DNA from 4 places in the Massilia sp. 9096 genome. Region 2 is predicted to be linked to each of the others. Evidence: predicted binding sites of a transcription regulator. Region 2 holds the regulator's gene; each other region holds the start of a gene.
What was found. The regulator sigma-54, encoded in region 2, starts transcription at its own class of promoters, with help from an activator protein. The targets are predictions, from matches to a motif close to TGGCANGNAANCTGCTTT.
Positions count from the first base shown of each region.

Region 1 (7,810 bases), 2.0 Mb from region 2:
CAATCCTTCGTACTCGCGCCCGAATACACCTCGTGCAGCCGCCACACCGGGCATTTCAGAGGGTCGCCCGGGTCGGTGCGGTGCACGCGCGCCGGGTCGGTCGGCATGGTGCGGATCTTCCTGGTGACGCCGGCCGGGTCTTCGCGCAGCGCGATCGCATTGGCGTAGCTCTTGCTCATCTTGCGGCCGTCCAGGCCCGGCAGGCGCGACGCCTCGGCCAGCGTGACCTGCGGCTCGACCAGGATGATCTTGTGACCGCCCTCGAGGTAGCCGAACAGGCGCTCGCGGTCGATGTTCGACAGGCTGCCGGCGTCATCGAGCATGGCCTGGGCCTGCTCGAGTGCGGCGGCGTCACCTTCCTGGCGGTAGGCGGTGCGCAGCTCGGCGTACAGCCTGGCGCGCTTGCTGCCCAGCTTACTGACCGCGTCGAGCGCCTTTTGCTCGAAGTCCGGCTCCTTGCCGTACAGGTGATTGAAGCGGCGTGCGATCTCGCGCATCATCCCGATGCCGGCCGCCAGCCAGTCGACCACCATGTCCCAGGTGTGCTTCTCGATGATCGCCGGGCCGTCGTAATGCGTGGTCGGCGCGTGCCAGTCGGCCACGAAGAACAGGCAGGGCAGCTCCGACTGCATGCGGATCCAGTTCTTCAGCGCCCCATGGTAGTGACCGAGGTGCAGCAGCCCGGTCGGCCGCATGCCGGAAACGACGCGATCGGGATACATCGGCTCAGGTCAGCAGGAAGTTCAGCGGCGAGACGATCGCGTTCAGCAGCACTTCGCCGAGCACGCCGAAGATCGCCAGCCAGTAGCCGATCACGTGGGTCACGATCAGCACCAGCAGGATGATCAGGCCGTAGGGCTCGAGGCGCGCGTACTTGTAGGCGGCCTTGTGCGGCAGCAGGCTGAACACGACGCGTCCGCCGTCCATCGGCGGGATCGGCAGAAGGTTGAAGGCCATCAGCCACAGGTTGGTGGTAATGCCGGCCTGCGCCACCAGGGTCGGGAAGCGCTCGTTGACCTGGAAATGCTGCAGCAGGATGCCGAACACGGCCCAGATCACGGCCATCACGAAGTTGGCGGCCGGGCCGGACAGCGCGACCCAGGCCATGTCGCGCTTCGGGTTGCGCATCTGGCCGTAGTCGATCGGCAGCGGCTTGGCGTAGCCGAACACCGGCAGGCCCATCAGATAAAGCACCGCCGGAATGACGATCGTGCCGACCAGGTCGATGTGGGCGAGCGGATTGAAGGTGGTGCGGCCGGCGGCGTGGCCAGTGTTGTCTCCGAAGTGCCGTGCGACGAAGGCCTGGACGGCGTCGTGCATCGTGAGCGCGAAAATGATCGGAAGTGCGTAGACCGCGAGGTTGCGTATGAGTTCATCCATAAGCTGCGATTCTAGCAGAGCACGCGCCGCAAGCGCTCGCGGCGTTGGCGGCGTCCCTCTTTTTTACCGCCGGATCTACAAGCCGAACGCCGCCGGATCGCCGCGTCCCGCGCGCAGCAGCACCGGCTCCAGGCCGGTCAGGTCGACGATGGTGGTCGGCTCCAGCGTGCCGGCGCCGCCATCGATGATCAGGTCGATCTGCTTGCCGAGGCGCTCGCGCACCTCGTCCGGATCGGACAGCATGTGGTCGTCGCCGGGCAGCTGCAGCGTGGTGCCGATCAGCGGCTGGCCCAGCTCGCCCAAAAGCGCCAGCAGGATCGCGTTCTCGGGCACGCGGATGCCGATCGTCTTGCGCGACGGGTGCGACAGCCGGCGCGGCACCTCGTGGGTCGCGTCCAGGATGACGGTGTACGGCCCCGGCGTGCTGGCCTTGAGCAGGCGGTACTGGCGGTTGTCGACGCGCGCGTAGGTCGAGATTTCGGACAGGTCGCGCACCAGCAGCGTCAGATGGTGTTTCTCGTCGACGCCGCGGATCCGGCGCAGCTTCTCGACCGCGGATTTATCGTCGAGACGGCATACCAGCGCATACGCCGAATCGGTCGGGACCGCGACGATGCCGCCCGATTCGATGATCTGGGCGGCCTGGCGGATCAGGCGCGGCTGCGGGTTCTCGGGGTGGATTTCGAAAAATTGACTCATGGCGCGGAAATGCGGACGCGGTGGAGAAAGTTCAAGCCCAAGCTGGCGCCGCCTTCAGAACCAGTCATGCCACACCGGCGTCAGGCCGGCCGGCAGCGGCGGCAGCTTGTCGAATTCGACGCGCGCCTCGCCGGGGGCGTGGAAGTCGGTGCCGCGCGAGGCCATGAAACCGTAGCGGCGCGCGATCTCGGCATAGGTCGCGTACTGGTCCGGCGTGTGACTGCCGGTCACCACCTCGATGGTCTTGCCGCCCAGGCCGATGAATTCGTCGAAAAGCGCGCCTTCGGCGGTGCGGTCGAACGGATAGCGGCCCGGGTGGGCGATCACCGGGATGCCGCCGGCGCCCCGGATCCAGCCGACCGCATCGGCCAGCGTGGCCCAGCGGTGCGGCACGTAGCCCGGCTTGCCTTCGGTCAGGTATTTGCGGAAGACCTCGGACGTGCTGGCGCACATGCCGATCTCGCACAGGTAGCGCGCGAAGTGGGTGCGCGACAGCAGGTCCGGGTTGCCGACGTATTTGACAGCGCCCTCGTAGGCGTTCGGGATGCCGGCCTGCTCCAGCTGGCGCGCGATCTCGCGCCCGCGCGCGTCGCGCCCGTTGCGGGTGGCGGCCAGGCCCTGCACCAGGGCGGCGTTGTTCTCGTCGATCTGCAGGCCGACCACGTGCACGGTCTCGTTGGCCCAGGTGACGGAAATTTCGACACCCGCCACGAAGCGCATCCCCTGTTGGGCGGCGGCGGCGCGACCGGCGCCTATACCTTTGACTTCGTCATGGTCGGTGAGCGCCCAGACATCGACGCCGCCCTTGCGGGCATAAGCGGCCACGGCGGCCGGGGCGAGCACGCCGTCGGAGACGTTGGAATGGCAGTGGAGGTCGACTTTCATGATGAGCGGTGCGTGGTATCTGATTAGGCTGTGTGAGCGTTCATTGTACGCGGATCGCCAGGCTTGCGACGGGCTTGCCCAAGCTGCATCGATTGCCGTTCATATGTCCGCTGGCGCACTGTCGGCAGACTTTACATATGCACCCCGCATGAGACTGCGCAGTTTCAGCTTCTCTATTACTAACAATGAGTTACAGAACATGGCCCGGGAATTGCTTACTAAAAGTTTCGTAAAAAGACTTTTCCCACCGATCACTAAAGGAATACCGAAATGCGCGCAATCATCAAAACCCTGGTAGGCACTGCAATCACCGTGGCAGCCATGTCGGCCGCCCATGCAGATAGCCAGCTGTTCAACTGGAACCTGAACCTGCCGGGCGGGAATGCCGTCACCGGTATCAACCAGCTGGGCTTCAACGGCGACAGCTTCATCCAGAACAACGGCTTCGGCACCGGCGACAACTTCACCTTCACCGACAACGGCATCTTCAACATCACGACCAAGAACGCCGGTACGTCGATCACCAGCAACGGCCTGGGCGGCGGCCAGCTGACCGGCAACTACTTCGGCGGCACCGGTACCGGCAGCATCAGCAGCGGCCAGATCACGTTCAACGCCGGTGGCGAACTGGACATCTACTACAACCCGACCCAGACCTATGACGGCGCCGGCGCGACCGTGGCCAACCGTGACGGCGCCACCAGCGGCACGCTGATCGCCCGCTTCACCCAGGTCGCCGGTGGCGGCGGTGCGATCAATCCGGACGGCACCCCGAACAGCAACGGCCAGCTGACCCTGAATTTCGTGTCGAGCTATTTCGCACCGGGCGTGTTCACCGATGCCAACGGCAATGCGCTGATGTCCGGCTACACCATCGGCTTCGTGACCGCCAACGCGTCGCAAGACCTGGGCAACGCCTCGAGCGCCACCGCCCGCGAAGCGCTGAGCGGTTCGGCTGACACCATGAACGCCCCGCCGGCCTACTTCTACGTCAACAACGGCGGCCAGCTGAAGCTGAACACCAGCACCAGCGCCGTGCCGGAACCGGCATCGCTGGCGATCTTCGGCGCCGGCCTGATGGGCCTGGCCTTCCTGCGTCGCCGCAAGTCGTAATTGCGCGGCTGCGTCAGCGGCATGAAAAAACCGGCTTCGGCCGGTTTTTTTACGCCAAAAATTCCTCGATCATCTGCGCCAGCAATTCCGGCTGGTCGTGATGCAGCATATGCCCCGCCTGCGGCATCATCTTCGGCGTGACGTGGGCGATCTGCGCCAGGCGGCGGTCGACCTCCGCGCGCGCCTGCTCTTTCGGCCCCATCCAGCGCCACATATCGGTGTGCTCGGCTTCGATCCACAATACCGGCGCGACGATCTTGCGCCAGCAGGCCAGCACCTCTTCCGCCTGGTACAGCAGGGGCCCGGTCATCTTGTGGGCCGGGTCGCCCAGGATTTCCCAGAGTCCCTCGCCATTGCGCGCCGCCCAGTGCCCGGCCAGGAACGCCGCGCGCGCGTTGGACAGGCGCGGATTGGTCTTCTGCAGGCGCGCCGCCACCTCGTCCAGGCTGGCATACCCGCGCATCGCCGGCGGCAGCTTGACCTCGTCGAGCCATTTGGCATAACGTCCCGGCGCCTGCTCGGGTTGGGTGGCCGGCAGCCCGAAGCCTTCCAGGTTGATCAGCCTGGCAATACGGCCGGGGCGCACGCCCGCATACACGCTGACGATGTTGCCGCCCATGCTATGGCCGAGCAGATTGACCGGCGCCCGCGGCGAATAATGGTCGAGGATGGCTTCCAGGTCGGCGAAATAATCCGGGAACCAGTAAGTGTCGCTGCCGGAGCGCTCGGACAGGCCGAAACCGCGCCAGTCCGGCGCGATCACGTGCCAGTCGCCCCGCAAGGCGTCGACCACGAACTGGAACGAGGCCGACATGTCCATCCAGCCATGCGCCATGAACAGCTTGGGCGCGTCCTCCCGGCCCCAGTGGCGCACGTGCAGGCGCAAGCCGCGGATGTCGAGGAATTCGGAGCGGGACGGGGTCATGGCGGCCTCAAAATAGTACGGTCGTTCAGATTATAGCCCAAGCTTGATTTCGCGCGGTGCATCCCCATCTGCCGGGCTTGCCGGACGATGGCGGGCGCAGGGCGTACAATGTCGGCGTTTGCAAATCACCCTTCAACCCTTCCCTTTAGCGAGCACATCCATGGCGATTTACCAGTTGGGCGATGACGCGCCTGAAATCGACGCCTCGGCTTACGTTGCCGAGTCGGCCAACCTGATCGGCAAGGTGACGATCGAGGCCGGCGGCTCGGTCTGGTTCGGGGTGACGATCCGCGGCGATAACGAGCGCATCACGATCGGCGAAAACAGCAACGTGCAGGAAGGCACGGTCATGCACACCGACATGGGTTACCCGCTCGTGATCGGCAAGAACGTGACCATCGGCCACCAGGCGATGCTGCATGGCTGCACGGTCGGCGACGGCGCGCTGATCGGCATCCAGGCCGTGGTGCTGAATGGCGCCAGGATCGGCAAGGGTTGCCTGGTCGGCGCCGGCGCCGTGGTCACCGAGGGCAAGGAATTCCCGGACAATTCGCTGATCCTGGGCGCGCCGGCCAAGGTCGTGCGCACGCTGACGGAACAGGATGCACAGCGCCTGCTCGCCAGCGCCGCCGGTTATGCGGCGCGCGGGCAGCGCTACAAGACGGATCTCAAGAAAATCGGATAAAGAATGACGACTGACACCAGCAAGGACATCCTCCAGAAATTCATCTTCGACAACGCCGCCGTGCGCGGCGAGCTGATCGAAGTCTCCAACGCATGGCGCGAAATCCAGTCGCGCCATGCCTACCCGAAGGCGGTGCGCAACCTGCTGGGCGAGATGGTCGCCGCGGCCGCGCTGCTGTCGGCCAACCTGAAGTTCAACGGCTCGATCATCATGCAGATCCATGGCGACGGCCCGGTCAAGCTGCTGGTGGTCGAATGCGACGCCAGCCTGCGCCTGCGCGCCACCGCCAAGCTGGGCGAAAACGTGCAGATCGCCGACGACGCGTCGCCGGAGCAGCTGCTCAACCAGAACGGCCGCGGCCGCTTCGTGATCACGCTCGACCCGCAGGACAAGGTCCCGGGCCAGCAGCCCTACCAGGGCGTGGTGCCGCTGGTCGGCGACGACATGGCGACCATCATCGAGAACTACATGCTGCGCTCGGAGCAGATGGACACCCGGCTGTGGCTTGCGGCCGACGAGAACGTCGCGCGCGGCCTGCTGCTGCAAAAGCTGCCGCGCAACAGCAGCATCGAAGGCCAGGTCGCCCAGGCCACCGAGGAAGAAGACCTCGAGACCTGGACCCGCGCCACCATGCTCGGCCAGACCCTCAAGCGCGAAGAAATGCTCAGCACCGACGTGCAGACCCTGCTCAAGCGCCTGTTCTGGGAAGAGACGATCCGCGTGTTCGATCCGCTGCATCCGGAGTTCCATTGCACCTGCTCGCGCGAAAAGGTCGGCAACATGCTCAAGATGCTGGGCAAGCCGGAAGTCGACGAGGCCCTGGCCGAACTCGGCCGCCTCGACATCAACTGCGACTTCTGCGGCAAGCATTACGGCTTCGACGCGGTCGACTGCGCCCAGCTGTTCGCCTCCGGGCTGTCGGCCGACGCGGTGGCGCAGGCTTCCAGCGTCAAGCACTGAGTCAAGCACCAGGCGAGCACGCCCATGCGCGACGGCGGAGCGCTGGATGGACAACGGCGTGGATGGCCATGTCAGCAACGTCCATGACGACAGCGACGTCGACACGGCGGTGAACCGTTTCCTGATCGAGCGGGGCGTGCCCGGTATCCGCGTCTGCGTCGACCGCAAGAGCAAGCGCCCGGTACCGATCCCGGACCGGACGCGCGCCCTGCTGGCGCGCTTGCAGGCGGCGTGACGGTGGCGCTGCAGCCACACATGCATATCCATTTTTTGTTGCCTTAAAGACTATCTGCTCGGCATACTGGTCCGGTCCCCCTACCGGAGCCCGCCATGCCGATTCCGCGCCTCGTTCTCCCCCTCGCCGTTGCCCTCGTCTTCGCCGGTTTGGCCGCCGCCAGCCAGGCCGCGGTCCAGAACATCGACGTCGGCACCCCGCTGGCGCGTTTCGGCCTGCTCAAGCCGGGCACCCACCGCTACCTGCGCTACCTGAAGACCGGCGAGGCCACCCAGCCGATCGACATCTGGACGCGCGAGATCCGCTTCGAGCCGCACGACGGCCGGCCGCAGATGCACATCGTCCAGCGCTGGGACGGCGTGTTCCCCGCCGTGAGCACGCGCACCTTCGACTCCTGGTTCGACCTCGACACCTTCCGCCCGCACACGCACGCGCGCACGAGCGTGAACGGGAAGGACGGCAAGCCCGTGGTCGAAGGCTTCTTGTTCGCGCCGGACCGCGTCACCGGCATGCAGGACCTGGCCGGCAACACGCAGAAGGACTTGAACGTCGCATCGAGCGAACCGACCTTCAACTTCGAGACCGACATCGAATTCCTGCAGGCGCTGCCGCTGGCCGACGGCTACGAGGCGCGCGTGAACTTTTATCACCCGGGCGGTTCGACACCACCGCAGCGCTACACCTTCAAGGTCACCGGTTCGCAGACCATCGCCGGGCCGGCCGGGCCGGTCGACTGCTGGGTGGTCTTCACCGATTACAACACGCCCGGCGACGGCGCCAAGTTCTGGTTCGCCAAGGGCAGCCAGCTGATGGTGCGCCAGGAAGGTGCGCTGCCCGATGGCCGGCGACTGGTCAAGACGCTGATCGAGTAAGAGTTCTTCTGAATTATCCGGCTCAATTATCCGAAAACAGTCGGATTCGAATACGG
Region 1 covers NZ_JQNN01000001.1:2,907,123-2,914,932, forward strand. The annotation lists gene FA90_RS12375 (tryptophan--tRNA ligase) at 1-722, opposite strand, end outside; gene FA90_RS12380 (site-2 protease family protein) at 727-1,380, opposite strand; gene FA90_RS12385 (L-threonylcarbamoyladenylate synthase) at 1,456-2,079, opposite strand; gene FA90_RS12390 (3',5'-nucleoside bisphosphate phosphatase) at 2,134-2,967, opposite strand; gene pepA (flocculation-associated PEP-CTERM protein PepA) at 3,235-4,077, shown strand; gene FA90_RS12400 (alpha/beta fold hydrolase) at 4,127-5,002, opposite strand; gene FA90_RS12405 (gamma carbonic anhydrase family protein) at 5,163-5,687, shown strand; gene hslO (Hsp33 family molecular chaperone HslO) at 5,691-6,647, shown strand; gene FA90_RS12415 (hypothetical protein) at 6,694-6,882, shown strand; gene FA90_RS12420 (hypothetical protein) at 6,978-7,754, shown strand.
Region 1: the regulator sigma-54 is predicted to act here: its motif matches at 3,165-3,182, upstream of pepA (flocculation-associated PEP-CTERM protein PepA).

Region 2 (7,810 bases):
GCTTGCGGTGTATGCCCGCTACACCCGGCGCGGCGGCCTCGACATCAATCCCTGGCGCGCGAATTTCAGCACCGGCAAGCCGCCGAATTTGCGCACCGCGCGCCAGTGAAGCCGATGGATCCAGGCTGAAATCCAGCTCGGCGCCCCCATCTGGCAGACGTGAAGTGTCCGTTTCGGGCCACAGCTGCCGGCCCGGAGGACAGACCCGGGGGCGCCGGGCAGCGCTGCGGGTCGCCAGAAAAATCGGCGAAACCGCTTGTCAACAAGTATTCCTTGCGCAAAATCCTAAATTCCATATAGGAAATTGCGTACACTCGGTCGTCATCCTTAAGCCAGGTCAGTAACGGTTTATGAGGGTGGCGTTACAGCTTATCGTACAGACGAGAATTCGAATTACACAGGCATAAAACAGGCCTATAATTCCCGCTCGCAAGCACCCCTGGTGCACCGCAATTGAAGCGTGTTATGACTAATTTAAGCAAAATCCTCTTGCTCGAGAATGTCCAACTCGACATCGAAGTGTCGAGCAAGAAGCGCGCCTTTGAACAGGCTGGTCTGATCTTCGAAAACAATCTGGGTATCGCCCGCTCGACCGTCACGGACAACCTGTTCGCGCGCGAGCGCCTCGGTTCCACCGGCCTCGGTCACGGCGTCGCCGTGCCGCACGGGCGTGTCAAGGGCAGCAAGAGTCTGAAGTCGCCGATGGCCGCTTTTGTCCGCCTGGTCGAGCCGATTCCCTTCGAATCGCCCGACGGCCAGCCGGTCAAGCTGCTGTTCTTCCTCCTGATCCCGGACCACGTGACCCAGCAGCACCTGGAAATCCTGTCCGAGATCGCCGAGCTGTTCTCGGACGAGGCGATCCGCACCGCGCTGGCGACCGATCCCGATCCGCGCTCGGTCCACGAACGCATCATCAACTGGCAGCCGAGCCTGCAGGCCCTGGGCTGAGCCGGCGACCATCATGCTGCAGACTCCGCTGACCATCCAGAGGCTGTACGACGACAACCGCGACAGCCTGCAACTCGGCTGGTTCGCCGGTTTTCCGGGCGGCGAGCGCCTGATCTCGGGCGACGCCGTCTCGGCCGCCGACCAGGTCGGCCACCTGAACCTGATCCACCCGGGCCGCATCCAGGTGTTCGGGCACCAGGAACTGAACTATTACCAGCGCCTGAAAACCGGCTCGCGCAGCCATGTGATCGGCGAGCTGATCGCGGGCGGCCCGCCGGCGCTGATCATCGCCCAGGGTCTCGATACCCCGCCGGACATCCTCGCCATCTGCGACGAGCAGAACATCCCGCTGTTCTCGACGCCACTGCCGGCGGCGCAGGTGATCGACTTCCTGCGCGTGTACCTGTCCAAGAAGCTGGCGCAGCGCGTCATCATGCACGGCGTGTTCATGGACGTGCTCGGCGTGGGCGTCCTGATCACCGGCGACTCCGGCCTCGGCAAGAGCGAGCTGGGCCTGGAGCTGATCTCGCGCTCGCACGGCCTGGTCGCCGACGACGCCGTCGAGTTCTCGCGCATTGCCCCCAACATGATCGAAGGCCGCTGCCCGCCGCTGCTGCAGAACCTGCTCGAAGTGCGTGGCCTGGGCCTGCTCGACATCAAGGCGATCTTCGGCGAGACCGCGGTGCGCCGCAAGATGCGCCTGAAACTCATCGTCCACCTGGTCAAGCGCGGCGCGCTGGACGAGGAAGTCGAGCGCCTGCCGTTCCACTTCCCGACCGAAGACGTGCTGGGCCTGCCGATCCGCAAGGTCGTGATCCCGGTCGCGGCCGGCCGCAACATCGCGGTGCTGCTCGAGGCCGCGGTGCGCAACACGATCCTGCAGTTGCGCGGCATCGATACGCTGCAGGAGTTCATGGAGCGGCAGCGGCAGGCAATGAGCAGCGATTAATGCGCTGCATTACAGTGCCGGCCCTCGCGGCCCGGCCCGCTCCGCAGGCGTGAAGCCATGCTTCACGAAACCCCTGCTCCGCCAGCGGCAGGCAATGAGCAGCGATTAAGCAGCATTCATCGCGCGTCTTTGACGAATTCATCGACAATTATTGCGGTATGATGCGCTCATGCGCATTGTACTCATCACCGGTATCTCGGGCTCCGGCAAATCGGTTGCCCTGAACGTCCTCGAAGACGCGGGTTATTATTGCGTCGACAATCTTCCACCCGCCCTGCTGCCGGCCCTGGTCAAGACCGTCGACGGCGACCCGGACAAGAAGATCGCGGTCGCGGTCGACGCCCGCAGCGCCGAGTCGCTGGCCGAGCTGCCGGCCACGGTCAGCACGCTGCGCGACGAAGGCCACCAGGTCAAGGTGATCTTCCTGACCTCGAGCACGCATTCGCTGGTCGCGCGCTTTTCCGAAACGCGGCGCAGCCACCCGCTGTCGCACGAACTGCGTCCCGGCGAGAACCCGGCGTCGCGCCGCACGCTGATCGAGTGCATCCTGGAAGAGCGCGACCGCCTGGGACCGATCGAAAAGCTCGGCCACGTGATCGACACCTCCGAGCTGTCGGCCAACAAGCTGCGTGCCTGGGTCAAGGAACTGGCCGAGGTCGAACACGCGCCGCTGACGCTGTTCTTCGAATCGTTCGCCTTCAAGCACGGGGTGCCGCTGGACGCCGACTTCGTGTTCGACGTGCGTGCCGTGCCGAATCCCTACTACGACCTGACGCTGCGCCCGCTGAATGGCCGCGACGCGCCGGTGATCGCCTTCCTCGACGCCCAGCCGCAAGCGACCGAGCTGCTGTCGGACATCCGCGCCTTCATCGCCAAATGGCTGCCCTCGTTCAAGAAGGACAACCGCAGCTACCTGACGGTGGCGGTCGGCTGCACCGGCGGCCAGCACCGTTCGGTGTACATGGCGGAGCGGCTCGGGGCGTATTTCGGCGATACCGAGCGCGTGGTGGTCAGGCACCGCGAGCAGCCGTAAGGCCTCGCGCGGGACTGCGCGTCACGCGCGCGCGAGGATCACAGATGGCGCAGCGGATGCGCCCAGTCCGGCCACACCGGTTCGAAAAAGCGCGCCACCATGTCCGGCGTGACCGCATCCAGCGCCGGCGGATTCCAGGCAGGCCGGTTGTCCTTGTCGATCACCAGCGCGCGTACGCCTTCCAGCACTTCGCCGTGTTCGAAGTTGCGGCGCACCACCGAACGCTCCATGCGCAGGCAGTCGGCCACGCCCATGGCGGCGCCGCGTTCGAGCATCTCGTGGGTCACGCACATCATCAACGGCGAGCGCTGGCGCATCGCCTGCAGCGCCTGCTGCGCGAACGGATCGTCGTCGCCGGCCAGCGCGGCCATGATGGCGGACACCGATGCCGCGCCGAAGTGGCGGTCGATGACGCTGCGCGCGGCTTGCAGCTTGCTCGCGCCGGCCTGCTGCGCAAACGGTGCGGCAAAGTCGCGCATGGCCGCCGGCAGTTGCGCACCCGGGGTCGCCTCGATCAATGCGTGCAGCGCGCCCATCTGCTCACCCGGCACGAACGCGTCCGCCAACCCGACATACAGCGCATCCGCCGCGCCAATTGTCGCGCCCGTCACGCCCAGATACACCCCCAGCTTGCCCGGCGCATGCGACAGGAAGTGACTGCCGCCCACGTCCGGGAACAGCCCGATGTTCACCTCCGGCATCGCCATCTTGGTCCGCTCGGTCACGATGCGCAGTGCGCAGTCGGGGCCGCCTTGCGCGATGCCCATGCCGCCGCCCATGACGACGCCATCCATCAGCGCGATGTAGGGCTTGGGATAAAAATGGATCAGGTGATTGAGCGCGTATTCTTCGGTGAAGAAATCTTCGAGCAGCGCGCTGCCACCGCCCGGCGTGGCACGGCCGGCTTCGTAAAAGAAGCGGATGTCGCCGCCCGCGCACAGCGCTTTTTCGCTGCTGCTGGCGATGACGACCGCATCGACCGCAGGATCGTCGCGCCAGAGCAGCAGGGTCTGCGTCAGCGCACGCACCATGTCGAGCGACAGCGAATTGAGGGCCTTGGGCCGGTCGAGGGTAAAGGTGCCGGTGCCGTTGGCAATGCGGGTCTGCACGTGTTCGCGGGTAGCGTCTGCGCTCATGATGTCGGAGATGGTTGATCTAGCCGCATCATAAAACGAAAAGGGCGCCAGTGCGCCCTTCGTCATGCTGTGCTGCGGACGGCGTCAGGCCGTGGCGGCTGCACTGTCTCCTTCATCCAGCATGCGCTTGTGTCCGGTGTGACTATGATTCTGCAGCATCTGCTTGTATTTGACGACCTGCCTGTCCAGGCGGTCCATCAGCATGTCGATCGCGGCGTACAGGTCGTGCGCGGCGCTGGCGATATGCAGGATCTTTCCCGCCACCCGCAGATTGATCTCGGCCTTTTGGCGTTTGTCTTTTTCGGTGAGATTGTCGATGCAGAGGATGACGTGGGAATCGATCACTTGATCGAAATGGCGGGTGATGCGTTCGAGCTTGTTCTGTACGTATTCACGGATGGCTGGGGTGACATCGAGGTGATGGCCGCTGATGGTGAGATTCATACACACACTCCTTTGAAGATACGCTGCCGCAAGCGTGCGCAGGAGCGCAACAGGCAGCGTTTGTTACAAGGATTTGCGAAGGCTAACGGGCGGGATCTTGAGCGCCTCACGGTATTTGGCGACCGTGCGCCGCGCAATGACCATTCCCTGTTCCCCTAGCATCTCCGCGATCTTGCTGTCGGATAAAGGGTTCTTGGGGTCTTCTGCTCCTGTGAGTTGTACGATGAGAGCCCGGATGGCCGTCGATGATGCTTCGCCTCCCGCCTCGGTGGCAACGTGGCTCCCGAAGAAATACTTCAGCTCGAACATGCCGTGCGGGGTCAGCATGTATTTCTGCGTTGTGACGCGAGAAATTGTGCTCTCGTGTAAACCTAGTGTATCAGCTATCTCGCGTAAAACAAGGGGCCGCATGGCAACCGCGCCGTGCGAGAAAAAGTTGCGCTGCCGTTCGACGATGGCCTGGGCCACGCGCAGGATCGTGTCGAAACGCTGGCGCATGTTCTTGATGAGCCACTTGGCTTCCTGCAGCTGCGCGCTCATCTGGGTCTCGGATTTGCCCTGCTTGAGCGCCTGCGCATACAGGCTGTTCACGCGCAGGCGCGGCATCACTTCGGGATTCAATTGCACGCTCCAGCCATCCTTGGCGCGGCGCACGATCACGTCCGGCACCACGAAGTCCGACACGTCCGAAGCGAACGCGGCGCCCGGGTGCGGGTTGCAGCGGCGGATCACGGCCTGGGCTTCGCGCAGGTCCTCGTCGTCGCAGTCGAGCGCCTTTTTCAGCTTGTTGAATTCGCGCTGGGCGAACCAGCTCAGGTAGCGCTCGACGATGACCAGGGCCATGCGCCGCGTCACCAGCGGCACGCCCGGCATGCGGCGGATCTGCAGCGCCAGGCACTCGGCGGCGCTGCGCGCGCCCACGCCCGCCGGGTCGAGGCTCTGCACCATCGACAGCGCGGTGCGCAGTTCGTCGAACTCGATCTCGAGCTCTTCCGGCAGGCGCGCGTGGATGTCGTCCAGCGATTCCTCGAGGTAGCCGTTGTCGTCGAGCGCGTCGACGATCAGCTCGACCAGGGCGCAGTCGCGCGCCGCGGCGCAGGTCATGCGCACCTGCTCCATCAGGTGTTCGCGCAGCGAGACCGGGCTGGCCTCGAGCTGCGGACGGCCATCCTCTTCCTCGCCGCCGCCGCTCGACCGGCCGCCCTCGCCCCAGTCGCCGTCGTGCTCGGCGGCGTGCACGTCGTCGCCGCCTTCGTGGCCCTCGCCCTCGGCGTTCGCGGCCGGCGCGCTGTGCTCGTCGCTGCCGTTGGCGTTGGCCGGGCTGGGAGCCTCGCCCGGCGTGGCCGGGGCGTTGTTGATGGCGCCGTCGCCCAGCAGGCGCACCGAGCGGTCGAGCGGATCGTCGAGCCGTTCGAGCAGCGGATTATCACTCAGGACCTGCTCGATTTCCTGGTGCAGCTCGAGAGTGGACAGCTGCAGCAGGCGGATCGACTGCTGGAGTTGCGGCGTGAGCGCAAGATGCTGTGATGTCTTGAGTTGCAGCGTCTGTTTCATAACTACATTCTGAAGTGTTCACCCAGATACACGCGGCGTACCGATTCGTCGGCGATGATGTCGTCGGGCCGGCCGGAGGCCAGCACCGCACCCTGGTTGATGATGTAGGCGCGGTCGCAGATGCCGAGCGTCTCGCGCACGTTGTGGTCGGTGATCAGCACGCCGATCCCGCGCTCCTTCAGGAAGCGCACGATGCGCTGGATCTCGATCACGGCGATCGGGTCCACGCCCGCGAACGGCTCGTCCAGCAGCACGAAGCGCGGATCGGTCGCGAGCGCGCGCGCGATCTCGACGCGGCGCCGTTCGCCGCCCGACAGCGACAGCGCCGGGTTCTGGCGCAGCTTGTCGATCTGCAGCTCGCCCAGCAGCTGGTCGAGGCGCTCGTTGATGCGCGCCTTGGACAGCGGCTTGCCGTTCTCGCGCTGCAGCTCGAGCACCGCGCGGATGTTTTCCTCGACCGTCAGGCGGCGGAACACCGAGGCTTCCTGCGGCAGGTAGGACAGGCCCATCAGCGCGCGCCGGTGGATCGGCAGGCTGCTGATGTCGGCGCCGTTGACTTCGATGGTGCCGGCGTCCGACGGCACCAGGCCGACGATCATGTAGAACGACGTGGTCTTGCCGGCGCCGTTCGGGCCGAGCAGGCCGACCACCTCGCCGCACGCGACTTCGAGCGAAACGTCGCGCACCACCAGGCGCTTGCCGTAGCTTTTCTGGAGACCCTTGACGACCAGGGTGCTGCCGCACGCGATCGCGGCTGCGTCGTTGCGCACCTCCATCACTTGTTCCCTGCCGCTGCCGGTTGCGCCGCGGCGGGGGTGGCGGCCGGTGTGGCCGCGGGTGCGGCAGATGGGGCGCCAGGCGCCGCCGCCGGTGCGGGCGCTGCAGCGCCGGCCGGTGCGCGGTGCGGCTGCAGCGTCATGCTGCCGCGGCCATTGCCGACCTTGTTCTCGCCGTTGGCGTCGTTGCGGCCGACCAGGACTTCCTTGCGGTTGTCGTACGAGATGAATTCGCTGTCCATCTCCTGCGTTACTTTCGTGCCGTCGAGCTGCTTGATGACGGCCTTCGAGAACAGCTTGACCAGGTCGTTGCGCTCGTCGTACTCGATGCGCTGGGCCTGGCCTTCGTCCCACATGTTGGGGCCGTCGTCGCGGTGCTGGCGGAAGGTGGCCAGCTTGCCCGGCGCAGCGGTCAGGATGAAGGTGCGGTAGCCGTCCGGGGTCTCCTGCACTTCGGCCTTGTCCGACTTCAGGATCATGGTGCCGCGCGTGATGACCACGTTGCCGGTGGCGATGTAGTTCTGCGTGACCTGGTCGACGTGGGCATCGTTGTAGTCGATCTTGATCGGCTTGAGGGCGTCCGCTTTCTCGGCCGATGCGGCCAGCGGCAACAGGAAGATGGCGGCAGCGAGTATTTTTTTCATGGGTGCTTGTCCTCTCTAGTAGGGCTTCAGCGCTGCTGGCGCGGCGGGAAAGTGGCCGTGCCGCGGCCGCCCAGCTGGATCTGTTGGGTTGCGTTGTTGGCTACCATGCCGATGGCGTCGACCTTGGCGTCGCCCAGCGTCATGGTGATCGGCAGTTGGGTCTTGGCGATCTCGTCGTCCGTCAGCAGCGTCATGGCCTCGGTGCGGATGCGCAGCGGCTGCAGCGCGCCCATGCCCGGGCGCGCCGGTGCGCCGGGACGCTGGATGTCGACGTTGCCGGCCAGGTCGACCTGGTTCTGGTTCTGGTTCACGTTCGCGCGCTCGGC
Region 2 covers NZ_JQNN01000001.1:4,874,110-4,881,919, reverse strand. The annotation lists gene queF (NADPH-dependent 7-cyano-7-deazaguanine reductase QueF) at 1-109, shown strand, start outside; gene FA90_RS21200 (PTS sugar transporter subunit IIA) at 466-948, shown strand; gene hprK (HPr(Ser) kinase/phosphatase) at 962-1,897, shown strand; gene rapZ (RNase adapter RapZ) at 2,067-2,930, shown strand; gene FA90_RS21185 (enoyl-CoA hydratase/isomerase family protein) at 2,969-4,066, opposite strand; gene hpf (ribosome hibernation-promoting factor, HPF/YfiA family) at 4,151-4,510, opposite strand; gene FA90_RS21175 (RNA polymerase factor sigma-54) at 4,574-6,064, opposite strand; gene lptB (LPS export ABC transporter ATP-binding protein) at 6,067-6,834, opposite strand; gene lptA (lipopolysaccharide transport periplasmic protein LptA) at 6,840-7,484, opposite strand; gene lptC (LPS export ABC transporter periplasmic protein LptC) at 7,511-7,810, opposite strand, start outside.

Region 3 (7,810 bases), 1.9 Mb from region 2:
GGCGTGGTACAGCGCGACGCCGAGCAGCGCGCCGACCACGTACAGGGCGGCCTGGCGCGCGCTCACCGCCTGCGCGAGATACAGCGCGCCGAGCACGATGAGCAGCAGCGACACGCCCAGCGGCGTCGGGTTGATGTCGACGCGCGGACGAACCGGCAAGGTAGCAGTGTTTGACATGATGAATCGAAGCCTATCGAGATGACACGTAAACGCGTATTTTCGCGCTTTTTCAGGTTTCATGCAGACGCCGCCTGCGCGACCGGCTCCGCGCCCGCGCGCGTCGCATTCGCGTAGCGCGCGGGGGGGACGCCGATATGGCGCGCGAACGCCACGCTGAAGGTGCTGGCCGAGCTGTAGCCGACCCGCTCGGCCACCTGCGCGATGGCGCAGCCGCCGCGCCGCAGCAAGTCCTTGGCCAGCGCCATGCGCCAGGCCAGCAGGTACTCCATCGGCGCCACCCCGACCGCGCGCGCAAAGCGCTCGAAAAAGGCCGAGCGCGACAGCGCCGCTTCCTGCGCCAGCTCGGCCACGGTCCAGGCGCGCGCCGGCGCCTCGTGGATGCGGCGCAGGGCCGCGGCCAGGCGCGCGTCAAGCAGGCCGCGCACCAGGCCGGGCGAAGCGCCGGTCTCGCTGTTCGAACGCAGCGCCTCGATCAGCAGCACCTCGAGCAGGCGCGCCATCACGACCTCGCGCGCCGGCCGGTCCGATCTGGCCTCGTCGTCGAGCAGCGCCACCAGGGTCGCCAGGCGCGCCTCGCCGCGCACGTGCACGTAACGCGGCAGCAGCGACACCAGCAGTGCCGCGTCGGGCGCATCGAACACGCAGTGGCCGATCAGGAAGCGCACGTCGACCGGCGCGTCGTGGTCGCCCAGGCGCGCTTCGCCGGGGCGGGGAAACGACGGCGGGGTGGCGAAATCGCGCTCGCCCGGCGTTTCCAGGCTCGCCATCGAGAACTCGCGCGTGGCCGGCACCAGCACGAAGTCGCCGGGCTGCAGCAGCAGCGGGGCCTCGCCCTGCAGCGTCATGCGGCACTGCCCTGCGAGCACCGCGCAATACGAAGGCTGGCCGGTGTCGGGGCGGCGCACGCCCCAGCGTCCGGCCGCGCCGACGATCTTGGTGAAGCGCACCGCCGGCTGCAGCAAGCCGACGACTTCGGCCAGCGGATCGATCGTCGCCGGATTCGTCTCTGGATGCGTCTGTGGATTCATCTCTGGACTCTCGCGAAATTTTCTCGGACTTCCGATTGTAGCCCGTCCGGCGCGGCTCGGCTATCGTTCCGTTACACCCTCTACAAGGAGTCCCATCATGCAAACCGTATTGATCACCGGCTGCTCGTCCGGCTTCGGTCTCGAGACCGCGCGCCTGTTCCTGGAACGCGGCTGGAACGTCGTCGCCACCATGCGCACGCCGCGCACCGACCTGCTGCCGGCGTCCGAACGCCTGCGCGTGCTGGCGCTCGACGTCGGCAGCGAGGCCAGCATCGCCGCCGCCGTGCAAGCCGCCGGCCCGATCGACGCGCTGGTCAACAATGCCGGCATCGGCATGCTGTACCCGCTCGAAGCCACGCCGATGGCGACCACGCGCGCGGTGTTCGAGACCAACACGCTCGGTACCATTGCACTGACCCAGGCCGTGCTGCCGGCCATGCGCGCGCGCGGCGCCGGCGCGATCGTCAACGTGACCTCGACCGTGACCCTGAAACCCCTGCAGCTGCTGTCGGTGTACACGGCCAGCAAGGCGGCCGTGAACGCATTCACGGAGTCGCTCGCGCTCGAGCTGGCGCCGCTGGGCATCCGCGCGCGCCTGGTGCTGCCGGGGATGGCGCCGACGACCAACTTCGGCCAGAACGCCGGCCCGCGCATGCAAGGCGAGATGCCGGAAGCCTACCGGCCGATGCTCGACGCGGTGTTCGGCGCCATGCGCGGCCACACCGGGCCGCTGACGCAGGCCGCCGACGTGGCGGAGGCGGTGTGGCGCGCGGTGACCGATCCGAACGCGCCGATGCGCATCCCGGCCGGCGCCGATGCCGAGGCGCTGGCGGCCTCGCTCTGATCACCCCGGGTGCGGCATGCGCCCGTCATTCTTCGGGTGGCAGGCAGCCGTACAGCCGGTGGCTTTCGCGGTCGCTGCTGACGATCTGGTGCACCAGCAGGCTGCCGTCGCGCTGGCGCGCCAGGCAAAAGCGCGCCTCGTAGCTGGGCGCCGCGGCGTGGCTGCGCGGACGCGCGTCGATGTGCAGGGTGTAGACGCGGCCCGCTTCCAGCGCCGCCGATGCGCTGCGCGGCAGCGCGGCCACGCGGCCGCCGTAGGGCACGCACATCGAAAAGCTGAGCGGGAAGCTGCGCCCGGGCGGCATGCGCATCGTCCACAGCTGGCGCCGCCCGTCCGACACGCTCACGGCCTGAAAGTCGGACGTGCCGAGACGCTCCTCGCGCGGACTGATCGTGAAGCACGGTCCGCCGCGCGGCCCTTCGCGTACCTCGGCTTGGCCGACCCGGGCCTGGGCCGGCCGCACGGCGGCCATCAGGATCGCCGTCAACAGCGTTGCCAGCATGATGCCGCTCGGGTCTCGGGTGTGCATGGCTGCCTCGTGTATGAAAAAACGCAAGGCAAAGCCTACGATGGTGCGTGGGGTGGCTGTTGAGTACGCGCAAGGTCGAGCTTGCAAGCGTGCAGCGTGTCCGGCGCCGCTCCGCCCTTTTCCGGCGCCGGCGCCGGCCTGGGCCATGCCAGGCTGACCCGTGCGGCGCGCCGGCGCCGCCTTTGGTAAGCTGGGCTCATCCACATGTCTATACGAGATCGACGATGAACCTGCGCAGCCTGCTTCCTTCCATCCTGATCGGCGCCGTCGCCAGCGCCCGCTCGATGACGCCAATGGCCACGATCGCCACGGCGCGCCTGGCCGGCCGCGACACCCCGGGCACGCTCGCCCTGCTCGACCGCCCCGTCTTCAAATACGGCGCACTCGCCATGGGCGTGGGTGAACTGTTCGGCGACAAGATGAAGAGTGCGCCCGACCGCACGGTCGCCCTCGGCCTGCTCGCACGCGTGATGAGCGCCGCGATCGCCGGCGCCGCCCTGGCGCCCGAGGGCGAGGAAAAAGAAGGCGCCGCCGTGGCCGTGGCCACCGCCGTGCCGCTGGCCTACCTGACGCTCGCCGCACGCAAGCAGGCCATGGCGCGCATCGGTCAGACCCGCAGCGGCCTGATCGAAGACGCCCTCATCGTCGCGGCCGGCGCGGCGATCGTGGCGCTGGCCACGCGCGACTGATTTGTTACCGAAAATCATCTTTGAATGTCGATAAATCTTACATTCAACGTTATGCTGGCAGGTATTCAAATGAAGATCATGATCTGATACCCGGGCGGCTACCCAAATGGCATAGCGCTTGCTTTCGTGTTGGACACCCGAGCCATGCCCGGGACACACCCAACCGGAGACAACCATGCATATTTCTTCCCGCCTGCTCAAGACGAGCGCCGCGGTCCTTGGCGCGCTCGCGCTGGCAGCGCAAGCGGCCCCCGTTTCAGCCACCACCATTCTGTTCATCGGCAACAGTTATACCTACGGTGAACCGGCAGGCGCCGCACCCATCGTCCAGAATTACCAGCCGGGCACGGTCAATGACTTGAACCACTCGGGCATCGGTGGCGTGCCAGCCTTGTTCAAGGCCATGACGGTGGAGGCGGGACTGCATTACGACGTCAGCCTGGAAACGGTGCCCGGCGTCGGTGTCGATTATCACTACAACAACAAGCTCAACACTGTTCTCGGCTCCTACGACAAGGTGCTGCTGCAGAGCTACAGCACGCTGGACGCGTCCAAGCCGGGCGATCCGTCGACGCTCATCAAGTATTCCGGATTGCTCGCGCAAGCCTTCCACGACATCAACCCGAACGTCGACGTCATGCTGACCTCGACCTGGTCGCGCGCCGACCTGACCTATAAAACCAACAGCCCGTGGCTCGGCAAGCCGATCGAACAGATGGCATTGGACGTGCGCAACGGCTACAACGCCGCCGACGCCGCCTCCAATCTCATCAACGGCGTGATTCCGGTAGGCCAGGCCTGGAACCGCGCAATCGACGGCGGCCTGGCCGACGCCAACCCATATGACGGCATCGGTGCCGGCCAGATCGACCTGTGGGCGCCGGAAAACTACCACGCCAGCCCGTACGGCTATTATCTGGAAGCGTTGACGATCTTCGGCAGCGTCACCGGACTCGATCCTGCTTTGCTGGGCGCCGGCGACAGCGTCGCACGCGATCTCGGCATCGACAGCTCGACCGCGGCGGCGCTGCAGGGCTACGCATCGGCACAGCTGGCTTCGGAACAGGTTCCCGAGCCGAACATGGCCTTGATGTTCCTGACGGTGGGCGGGCTGATGGTCGTGGCGCGCCGGCGCAAGCAGTCGCAGCGTTGATGCTGCCGGGCCGGGCGATGGCTTCGAGCCAAGTTCCGGCCTTTCCTTTGTTAAGTCGCCCAATCGCTCCCAAAAACTTTCGACGTATAAATGCTGGAACAGGCGGGTTGATCTTGCTCGACCCTACGTCCTGCCCCCTCCCAAGCATGCCCTAAGCAGCCAGGCAAGAATTGCCGTTCAACGTCAACGGAGGCAAAGCATGTCGGAATTCTATAAATACTTCAAAGAAAATATGGAAGGTCTCGGGCTCACCCCACCACCGGAAAGCCTCTACGGAACGCAAGCACTTGCTATCTCGACAATCAGTGCGATCCTTGCCTACATTGACAAGTTCGGGACGAAAGTGACTGTGATGGAAATGGTGGGAGCGGGCACCAAACTGGAGAAACTGACTGTGATGGGATCATTAGGCGCTGCCTATTACGCCGGAGCACTGATCGGTAGCCTTGCAGTTGCGACAGGCCGAACATTAAGCAGCGGCACTTCGCTGGCGGATGTGCTGCTAGAGGCATCCAAATGGAAGTTAAAGCGCCCATGGCTTACATCGCTTCTGCTTCGAATGCCCGGACTCTACGATCCGACAATGTCAGATCGCACCTGTTACAAGCAATGCAAGGTGCGTTAATGAAAGACTTCGTACTGTTGCTCGTTACGGGCGCTGGAGTTTCCTTGTTCGCTTGGGCATTCTGGCACTATTTGGGGAACGATGCGGCGTGCATATTGACGACTGTCGTTCTTGTCGGCGTCGTGGCCGATAATGCCCGGCTTCGTCGCAGATTACGCGAGAAGCAAGGCGGCGCTAAAGGCATATGAAACGCTACAGTTTGAGAAGCAGTGGCCAGCGCCCGTAATCGCGCGGCAGATTCTCCACGCTGGCCGGATCGCCAAGAAAGTCCGCCAGCACCTCTTCATATAGATGCAGGCTGTGCGCGTAACGCCGCTGGCGCATGGATCGCGACGAATTCAGGTGCTTGAGCACAAAGTAATCGGCCAGCAGATCGCCCTGCGCTTCCATGTTGAAGTCTGCCAGCGTCTTGCCCGGCGCCAGCTCGTAGTCGTAGGACAGCCCGATCCGCACCGCTCCGCGCAGGCGTACCGCATACCCCAGTTGATGCTGCCACACATGCACTATCTCATGCAGGAACCAATGCACGACCGGCGGATCGCCGCGCGTGTAATCCGGGAGAAAACATGAATGGTGAAAGTACATGCTGCCGTTCGGCGTCATGCAGCAGTTCTTCGGTTGAAATGGGATGTAGCGGCGCGCATGGATGCGGACCCGCCCGTAGTCGATGGATTGGCCGAACAGCAGCGTTGCCATCGTGATTTCGCTGCGCGTCAGCGCGCGCGAACGATGTGATCCGTAACGCTGGCCATCACGATATGCCGGCGCCCATGCTTTGATGTCCTTGTCCATGCGTGGATCGTACAACAGCGACAGCAAAACAGCCCGGCAAGGCCGCGTCATGCCGTGTGCAGGCGGCGGCGCCGAACGGCAGCGCCACCCTCTTCGTCCCGCCTGCCGTTAAGCTACGCGCCAGGCGAGACCTTGCAAGGACCTCAGGCCGGCTTGCGCAGCGCAGCCGCCGACCTGGCCAGCTCGGTGATCAGGTCCCAGTCGCCATTCTTCATGGCGTCCGCCGGGGTCAGCCAGGAGCCGCCCACGCAAGCCACGTTCTTCAGCGCCAGGAATTGCGGCGCGGTCTCGATCGAGATGCCGCCGGTCGGGCAGAAGGTCACGTCCGGCAGCGGGCCGGCGATCGCCTTGAGCATGCCGACGCCACCCGCCGGCACCGCCGGGAACAGTTTCAGCTGCTTGAAGCCGGCTTCGCGCGCGACCATCACTTCGGACGGGGTCATGCAGCCCGGCAGCAGCGGCAAGCCACTCGACTTGGCCGCCTGGATCAGCGCGGCGGTCAATCCCGGCGACACGCCGAACACCGCGCCGGCGTCGCGCGCCTGGGCGAATTCTTCCGGCTGGGTCAGCGTGCCGACGCCGACGATCGCGCCTTCGACTTGCGCCATGTCGCGGATCGCCTGCAGGCCGTGCCTGGTGCGCAGGGTCACCTCGAGCACGCGGATGCCGCCGGCGACCAGGGCCTTGGCCAGGGGAACGGCGTGCTCCGGTTCGTCGATCGCGATGACCGGGATCACGCTCGCGGAGCGCATGATGTCAAGCAGGTTCATTTCGGTACTCATGGGCTGTCTGCCTTATTTCGTGGAGTTGGTTTTGCGGAACAGGAAATCTTCGTCCGAGCCGGGCATGATCTCGCCGCTGTCGGTGCCTTCGTGCAGCGGTACGGTGGTCGCGATCGGCGACGGCAGCGGGAAGTGGGCGGCGCCCTCTTCCGCGGCGCTGACCGACTTGCGGAACACGTCGAACAGCTCGCGGCCCATGCCGATGTGGCTGGACGACAGGTCGGCCGTGGCTTGCTTGCGCGCGGCCCAGATGTCGGCCGGCACCAGCGCTTCCAGGGTGCCGGCGGTCGCGTCGACGCGGATGATGTCGCCGTCGCGCACCAGGCCGAGCGGACCGCCGGCCAGGATTTCCGGCGACACGTGGATCGCCGCCGGCACCTTGCCCGACGCGCCCGACATGCGGCCGTCGGTGACCATCGCGACGTGGTGGCCGGCGTCCTGCAGGTTCGACAGCGCCGGGGTCAGCGCGTGCAGTTCCGGCATGCCGTTGGCGCGCGGACCCTGGAAGCGGATCACGGCGACGAAGTCGCGGTTCAGCTGGCCGGCCTGGTAGGCGTGCATGAAGTCTTCCTGCGAATCGAAGGTCAGGGCCGGGGCTTCGACGATGTGGTATTCCTTCTTGACCGCCGAGATCTTCATCACGGCGCGGCCCAGATTGCCCTGCACCAGTACCAGGCCGCCGTCCGGGGCGAACGGGTTGCTCGCCTTGCGCAGCACGCTCTCGTCGCCGCTCTGCTCCGGCACGTCCTTCCAGACCACCTTGTCGCCGTCCAGGAACGGCTCCTTGCAGTGCGCGCGCAGGCCGCGGCCGAGGATGGTGTTGACGTCCTCGTGGGCCAGGCCGGCGTCCAGCAGTTCGCGGATCACGAAGCCCGGGCCGCCGGCGGCCTGGAAGTAATTGATGTCGGCTTCGCCGTTCGGATAGATGCGGGTCAGCGACGGCACGACTTTGGAGAGCTCGTCGAAGTCGTTCCAGTCGATCACGATGCCGGCCGCGCGCGCGATGGCCACCAGGTGCAGCGTGTGGTTGGTCGAGCCGCCGGTGGCGTGCAGTGCGACGATCGCGTTGACGATCGATTTCTCGTCGACGATATGGCCGATCGGCATGTAGTCGCCGCCCTGCTGGGAGATCTTGACGGCGTGCCGGGCCGCGGCGGCGGTCAGCGCGTCGCGCAGCGGGGTGCCCGG
Region 3 covers NZ_JQNN01000001.1:3,011,065-3,018,874, forward strand. The annotation lists gene FA90_RS12890 (YeeE/YedE family protein) at 1-177, opposite strand, end outside; gene FA90_RS12895 (AraC family transcriptional regulator) at 237-1,208, opposite strand; gene FA90_RS12900 (SDR family oxidoreductase) at 1,306-2,052, shown strand; gene FA90_RS12905 (hypothetical protein) at 2,078-2,581, opposite strand; gene FA90_RS12910 (hypothetical protein) at 2,806-3,270, shown strand; gene FA90_RS12915 (PEP-CTERM sorting domain-containing protein) at 3,446-4,423, shown strand; gene FA90_RS25685 (hypothetical protein) at 4,623-5,048, shown strand; gene FA90_RS12920 (Rhs element Vgr protein) at 5,241-5,840, opposite strand; gene eda (bifunctional 4-hydroxy-2-oxoglutarate aldolase/2-dehydro-3-deoxy-phosphogluconate aldolase) at 5,984-6,610, opposite strand; gene edd (phosphogluconate dehydratase) at 6,635-7,810, opposite strand, start outside.
Region 3: the regulator sigma-54 is predicted to act here: its motif matches at 3,378-3,395, upstream of FA90_RS12915 (PEP-CTERM sorting domain-containing protein).

Region 4 (7,810 bases), 3.0 Mb from region 2:
GCGCCAGCGCAAACAAAAGGCCGCCGATCGCGCGTGGCGATCGGCGGCCTCCAACCCTCTCCCGGTCTTACTTGGCCGAGCGCTTCGCGCGCGCCTTGTGCAGTTTGCGATAGCTGTCGAGCAGGCGCTCGTGGCGCTCCAGGCCTTCCAGCTTCACGCTGGTCGGCGTCAGACCGTAAAAGCGCACGCTGCCATCGACCGAACCGAGCACCGCATCCATGCGCGGATTGCCGAACATGCGGCGGAAATTGACGACGTAATCATCCAGCTCCAGCTCGTCGTCGAGCACCGCTTCCAGCACCGCATCCAAGGCCTGGTAGAACAGGCCGCGCTCGACGCTGTTGTCGTTGTATTGCAGGAAGGCGCCGACCAGTTCCTGCGCCTCTTCGAATTTCTGCAACGCCAAATTGATCAGCAGGCGCAACTCCAGCACCGTCAGCTGGCCCCATTCCGTGTTCTCGTCGAATTCGATGCCGATCAGCGTGGCGATGTCGGAGTATTCGTCCAGCTCATTGTTTTCCAGGCGCTCGAGCAAGCCTTCCAGCTGCGAGTCGTCCAGGCGGTGCAGGTTCAGGATATCTTCGCGGAACAGCAATGCCTTGTTGGTGTTGTCCCATACCAGGTCTTCGACCGGATAGATTTCCGAGTACCCCGGCACCAGCATGCGGCATGCGGTCGCGCCCAATTCATCGTGCACCGCGACGTACACTTCCTTGCCCAGTTCCGCCAGGATGCCGAGCAGCGTCGCGGCTTCCTGCGCATTCGAATCCTCGCCTTCGCCGGAGAAATCCCATTCGACGAAATCGTAATCCGATTTGGCGCTGAAGAATCGCCACGAGACGATGCCGCTCGAATCGATGAAATGCTCGACGAAGTTGTACGGCTCGGTCACCGCATTGCTTTCGAACGTAGGCCGCGGCAGGTCGTTCAAGCCCTCGAAACTGCGCCCCTGCAGCAATTCGGTCAGGCTGCGTTCCAGCGCCACCTCGAAACTCGGATGGGCGCCGAACGAGGCGAACACGCCGCCGGTGCGCGGATTCATCAGCGTCACGCACATCACCGGATACTCCCCGCCCAGCGAGGCATCCTTGACCAGCACCGGAAAGCCCTGCTCTTCCAGGCCCTGGATGCCGGCCACGATGCCCGGGTATTTGGCCAGCACTTCCTGCGGCACGTCGGGCAAGGCAAGCTCCCCTTCGAGGATTTCGCGCTTGACCGCGCGCTCGAAAATCTCGGACAGGCATTGCACCTGCGCTTCGGCCAGCGTGTTCCCGGCGCTCATGCCATTGCTGGCGTAGAGGTTTTCGATCAGGTTGGACGGGAAATACACGGTCTCGCCATCGGACTGGCGCGTATAGGGGAGCGACACGATGCCCCGCGTCGTATTGCCGGAGTTGGTGTCGAACAGGTGCGAGCCGCGCAGTTCGCCGTCCGGATCGTAGATGTCGAGGCAATACGCGTCGAGGATTTCCGGCGGAAGCGTATCGTCAGGGCCCGGCTGGAACCAGCGCTCGTTCGGATAATGGACGAAATCGGCGTTGGCGATCTCTTCGCCCCAATACGCGCCGGCATAGAAGTGGTTGTTGCTGATGCGTTCGATGTATTCGCCCAGGCTGGATGCCAGCGCACTTTCCTTGGTCGCACCCTTGCCGTTGGTGAAGCACATCGGCGAATGGGCATCGCGGATGTGCAGCGACCACACGTTCGGCACGATATTGCGCCACGACGCGATTTCGATCTTGATGCCCAGCTCGGCCAGCAGGCTCGACATGTTGGCGATGGTCTGCTCGAGCGGCAAGTCCTTGCCCGGAATATAAGTCGCGGCCGCGCCGGCCGGCTGCACGGTCAGCAGCGCTTGCGCATCGGCGTCGAGGTTCTCGACTTCTTCGATGACGAATTCGGGACCCTGCTGCACCACTTTTTTGACGGTGCAGCGCTCGATCGAGCGCAGGATGCCCTGGCGGTCCTTGTCCGAGATATCGGCCGGCAGCTCGACCTGGATCTTGAAGATCTGCTTGTAGCGGTTTTCCGGGTCGACGATATTATTTTGCGACAGCCTGATATTCTCGGTCGGGATATTGCGCGTATTACAATACAACTTCACGAAATAGGCCGCGCACAGCGCCGACGAGGCCAGGAAGTAGTCGAACGGGCCCGGCGCCGAGCCATCGCCCTTGTAGCGGATCGGCTGGTCGGCGATCACCGTGAAGTCGTCGAATTTCGCCTCGAGACGCAGCTTGTCGAGGAAGTTGACCTTGATTTCCATGGAGTGTTCTGAATGAATGCCTTATGTGTTGGGCGTCATTATCCGTGGTTTCAGGCGTGGGGGATAGAAGACATTGCGGCGCCGATCCGACGGTTCGATTCGTCGTGCACAACAATCGGGGAAACTGTGGCACGATTTCTCCGACCCACACTTCTTGCGCAGCCGGAGCGAATCTCGCCATGAGCCAGATCACCCATCTTGTCGGCCCCCGCACCTACACCTTCGCCGGCCTGCGCGAGCTGCTGGCCAAGGCCTCGCCCGCGCGCTCGGGCGACGACCTGGCCGGCGTGGCGGCAGGCAGTAGCGAGGAGCGTGTGGCGGCGCAGATGGCCCTGGCCGACCTGCCGCTCACGACCTTCCTGAACGAGGTCGTGGTGCCCTACGACTCGGACGAGGTGACGCGCCTGATCGTCGACGGCCACGATGCGGCGGCATTCGCGCCGATCCGCCACCTGACCGTCGGTGGTTTGCGCGACTGGCTGCTGGGCGACGAGGCGGACGACGTGGCCCTCGCGCGCGTTGCCCCGGGCCTCACGCCAGAGATGGCGGCCGCGGTATCGAAGATCATGCGCATCCAGGACCTGGTGCTGGTCGCGCGCAAGTGCCGCGTGGTCACGCGCTTTCGCAATACGATCGGCTTGCCCGGCACCCTGTCGACGCGGCTGCAGCCGAATCACCCGCTCGACGACCCCTCCGGCATCGCCGCCAGCCTGTTCGACGGCCTGATGTATGGCAGCGGCGACGCCGTCATCGGCATCAACCCGGCCACCGACAACGTGCCGCGGGTGGTGGAGCTGGTGCGCATGCTCGACGACGTCATCCGGCGCTACGCCATTCCAACCCAGTCCTGCGTGCTCACCCACGTCACCAACACCTTGGCCGCGATCGAACGGGGCGCGCCGGTCGACCTCGTGTTCCAGTCGATCGCCGGGACCCAGGCGGCCAACGCCAGCTTCGGCATCGACCTGGCGCTGCTGCTCGAGGCCCACGACGCCGCCCTCTCGCTGCGCCGCGGCACGCTGGGCGGGAACGTCATGTATTTCGAGACCGGCCAGGGCAGCGCGCTGTCGAGCAACGCCAACCATGGCCTCGACCAGCAGACCTGCGAAGCGCGTGCCTACGCGGTGGCGCGCGCCTTCAAGCCCTTGCTGGTCAATTCCGTTGTCGGCTTCATCGGCCCGGAATACCTGTACGACGGCAAGCAGATCATCCGCGCCGGCCTGGAAGACCACTTCTGCGCCAAGCTGCTCGGCCTGCCGATGGGCGTCGACGTGTGCTACACCAACCACGCCGAAGCGGACCAGGACGACATGGACGTGCTCTTGACGATGCTGGGCGCCGCCGGCTGCACCTTCGTCATGGGCGTGCCCGGCGCGGACGACATCATGCTCAACTACCAGACCACGTCCTTCCACGATGCCCTTTACGCCCGCCGCGCGCTCGGCTTGCGCCCGGCGCCGGAGTTCCACGCCTGGCTGCGCGACATGGGCATCTTCAGCGGCGACGAAGCGGCCACCCTGGGCCGCGCGCTGCCGGCCCCGTTCCAGCGTGCGCTGTCGCAGCTGCCCTGAAAAAGAGCCCATGCAGGAGAGCCGATGAAAGACATCAGCCCCGAAGCGCAGCCGGACCCCTGGCAGGGCTTGCGCCGCTTCACCAGCGCGCGCATCGGCCTCGGACACACCGGCATCAGCCAGCGCACGCACGACCAGCTCGCCTTCCAGCTGGCCCATGCGCGCGCGCGCGACGCCGTGCACGAGCCGCTCGACGCCGCGGCGCTGGCCGCGTCGCTGCAGCAGGCATGGCCGGGACTACCGGGCTTGCCGGCGCCGCTCGTGCTGCACAGCGCCGCGCCCGAGCGCAACGTTTATCTGCAGCGCCCGGATCTCGGGCGCCGGCTGGATGCGCCGTCGCGCGAGCGTCTCCGCGCCCTGCGCGGCGAACCCCTGTCCGTACGGCCTTGCGACCTGGCTGTCGTGCTCGTCGATGGCCTGTCCGGCCGCGCGGTCGCGCAACACGCCGCGCCCTTGCTGCAGGCCCTGCGGCCACGGCTGGATCCGGCGTGGACGCTGGCGCCCCTGTGCATCGTCGAGCAAGGCCGCGTCGCGGTCGGCGACGAGGTCGGCGAACTGCTGGGCGCCAGACTGGCGGTGGTCCTGATCGGCGAGCGGCCCGGCCTGAGTTCGCCCGACAGCATGGGGCTGTACATCACCTGGGCGCCGAGCGTGGGCCTGACCGACGAACGGCGCAACTGCATATCGAACGTCAGGCCGGCCGGGCTGGGCATCGAGGATGCGGCGCGCAAGCTGCATGTGCTGCTGGGCGAGGCGCACAGGCGCCAATTGACCGGCGTCCAGCTCAAGGACGAGGCCGACGGCGAGGAGGCGCTGGCGGGCGGAGGGCCGCGGTTTTTGCTGTGATGATCGCTGCGCAGCTGGGCGCATGAGGCGTTGTCTGACACGAGCGTAGCGCGCGTCGATTTACTGTTAGATTGTCATCACAACTTAACTCATTCTCGGTCTACCATGAAAACGTTTCACTGCGACAAGTGTTCACAGCAAATATTTTTCGAAAACACCCTCTGCTTCAATTGCCAGAGCACGCTGGGCTATCAGCCTGCGACGCGCAGCATCAACGCCTTCGAGGAAACCGACACCGGCCAATGGCGCAGCCTGCACCGCAACGACGCGGGCAAACTGTACAAAAAGTGCGGCAATTACGTCGAACATAACGTCTGCAACTGGATGCTGCCGGCGGACGACCCGCACGACCTGTGCGAGTCGTGCCAGCTGACGGTCGTGATTCCGGCGCTGACATCGGAAAAAAACCGGGTGCTCTGGGCGCGCCTGGAAGCGGCCAAGCGCCGTCTGCTGTTTTCGCTGGCGACGCTGAACCTGACCCCGGTATCGAAAGAGAAGGAACCCGAGACCGGGCTGGCGTTCCAGTTCCTCGAAGACGGCGGGCCGGACCAGCACGTCATGACCGGCCACGACAATGGCCTGATCACGCTGAACATCGCGGAAGCCGACCCGGCCGAGCGCGAACGCACGCGCGAACAGATGCATGAACGCTACCGCACGCTGCTGGGGCACTTCCGCCACGAGAGCGGCCACTACTATTTTGACCGGCTGGTCGCCGACAGCGAGTGGATCGACGGCTACCGCGCCCTGTTCGGCGACGAGCGCCAGGATTATGGCGAGTGCCTGAAGCGCCACTACAACGAAGGACCGCCGGCCGACTGGGATGCGCACTTCGTGAGCACCTACGCCAGTTCTCACCCGTGGGAAGACTGGGCCGAAACCTGGGCCCACTACCTGCACATGCTCGACACGCTCGAAACCGCGAACGCGTGCGGCTTGTCGCTGCATCCGGCCAAGGCGGACGAACCGGAGCTGGACCGTGTCATCCTGCCCACCAGGACAGATGCGTTCGACAGCATCACGCGGGAATGGTTCACCCTGACCTACGTGCTCAACAGCCTGAACCGCAGCATCGGCATGCCGGACTCCTACCCGTTCACGCTCAGCACCCCGGTACTGGAAAAGCTCGGATTCGTGCACAAGGTGGTGCGCGCCCAGATGAAGGCGCCTGCGGCAGCGTAAATGACTGCGCCGCACCCGGCCGGCGTGCCCGGCGGCAGTCGCGGCCGGGCGTGCTCACAGCGGCGCGGCCACGGCGCTGCGCACGCCCGCCTCCCGACCTCCGGTCGCTCAACCCGTCCGGGTCTGCGTCTGCGTCTGCGTCTGGCTCTGGGTTTGCGTCTGGGTTTGCGTCGGCGTCGGCGCCTCTTCCTCCTCGACTTCCGGCGCCACCGGCAGCAGGAAATCGTGCCCGATGCCGTTGCCCAGCTCCGCGATCGACGCCAGGAAGGTCGTCATGAACTCATGCAGGCCTTCGTCCAGGATGTCGCCGATCTGCGCCGACTGCAGTTTGCCGTACAGTTCCTCGGCCAGGCGTTGGGTGTTTTGCGACAGGTCGTTGCGCACTTCCTGCAGGTTGGCGACGACCGCGCACATGCAGGCCACCAGCGAACGCGGCATCTTCGGCTGCAGGATCAGCAGCTCGGCCACGCGCGTCGGGGTGATCGCGTCGCGGTAGACCTTGCGGTAGGTCTCGAACGCGGACACCGAACGCAACAGGGCGGCCAGGTAATAGAATTCGACCTGCTCATCGGCCTGGATCACGTCGGAGTCGAGGAACTTGAACTTCACGTGCAGGATGCGCGCCGTGTTGTCGGCCCGTTCGAGGAAGGTGCCGAGGCGGATGAAGTTGAAGGCCTCGTCCTGGAACATGGTGCCCAGCGTGACGCCGCGCGACATGTGCGAGCGGTACTTGACCCATTCGAGGAACTTGCCCGGGTGGTGTTCGAACATGCGGCTCTTGAGGTGTTGCTGCAGCGTCAGCCAGGTCGTGTTCTTGGTCTCCCAGACTTCGGTGGTCAGGTCGCCGCGCACGGCGCGCGCATTCTCGCGTGCGGCGCGCAGGCAGCTGGCGATCGACGAGGGATTGTCCGGGTCGCGCACCATGAAGTCGATCACTTCCTTCTGGGTCAGCGCGCCGTATTTGGCATCGAACTGCGACTGGAGCTCGGACACGCCCAGCATCGCGCGCCAGCCTTGCTGTTCGGCGAGCGTCGATTGCGGCATCAGCGAATACTGGACGCGCACGTCGAGCATGCGGGCCGTGTTCTCCGCCCGTTCGGTATAACGGGCCATCCAGTACAAATGATCTGCGGTACGGCTCAACATACTAACTCTCCAATATCCAGGTATCTTTGGTGCCGCCGCCCTGCGACGAGTTGACCACCAGCGAGCCTTCCTTCAGGGCCACGCGGGTCAGGCCGCCCGGGACCATCGACACGGTCTTGCCCGACAGGACGAACGGACGCAGGTCGATATGGCGCGGCGCGATGCCCGACTCGACGAAGGTGGGACAGGCCGACAGGGCCAGCGTGGGCTGGGCGATGTAGCCGTCCGGCTTGGCCAGCAGGCGCTCGCGGAAAGACGCGATCTCGGCCTGGGTCGACGCCGGCCCGATCAGCATGCCGTAGCCGCCGGCGCCGTGCACTTCCTTGACCACCAGCTCGGACAGGTTCGCCAGGGTGTAGTCGAGATCGTCTTTTTTCCGGCACTGGTAAGTCGGGACGTTGTTGAGGATCGGCTTTTCGCCGAGGTAGAACTCGATCATGTCGGGCACGAACGGATAGATCGATTTGTCGTCGGCCACGCCGGTGCCGATCGCATTGGCCACGCCGACCCTCCCCGCGCGCACGGCGTCGAGCAGGCCGGGCACGCCCAGCGTCGATTCGGGACGGAAGGCGCGCGGGTCGAGGTAATCGTCGTCGACGCGGCGATAGATGACATCCACGCGCTGCGGTCCGCGCGTACTGCGCATGTAGACGGTGTCGTCGCGTACGTACAGGTCCTGCCCCTGCACCAGGGTCACGCCCATCTGCTGCGCCAGGAAGGCATGCTCGAAGTAGGCCGAGTTGTACATTCCGGGCGTGAGCACGACCACGGTGGGGTCGTCGACGCCTTGCGGGGCCAC
Region 4 covers NZ_JQNN01000001.1:1,912,248-1,920,057, forward strand. The annotation lists gene FA90_RS08160 (OsmC domain/YcaO domain-containing protein) at 68-2,266, opposite strand; gene FA90_RS08165 (ethanolamine ammonia-lyase subunit EutB) at 2,446-3,837, shown strand; gene eutC (ethanolamine ammonia-lyase subunit EutC) at 3,862-4,683, shown strand; gene FA90_RS08175 (putative zinc-binding metallopeptidase) at 4,789-5,865, shown strand; gene FA90_RS08180 (alpha-E domain-containing protein) at 5,974-7,011, opposite strand; gene FA90_RS08185 (circularly permuted type 2 ATP-grasp protein) at 7,013-7,810, opposite strand, start outside.
Region 4: the regulator sigma-54 is predicted to act here: its motif matches at 2,394-2,411, upstream of FA90_RS08165 (ethanolamine ammonia-lyase subunit EutB).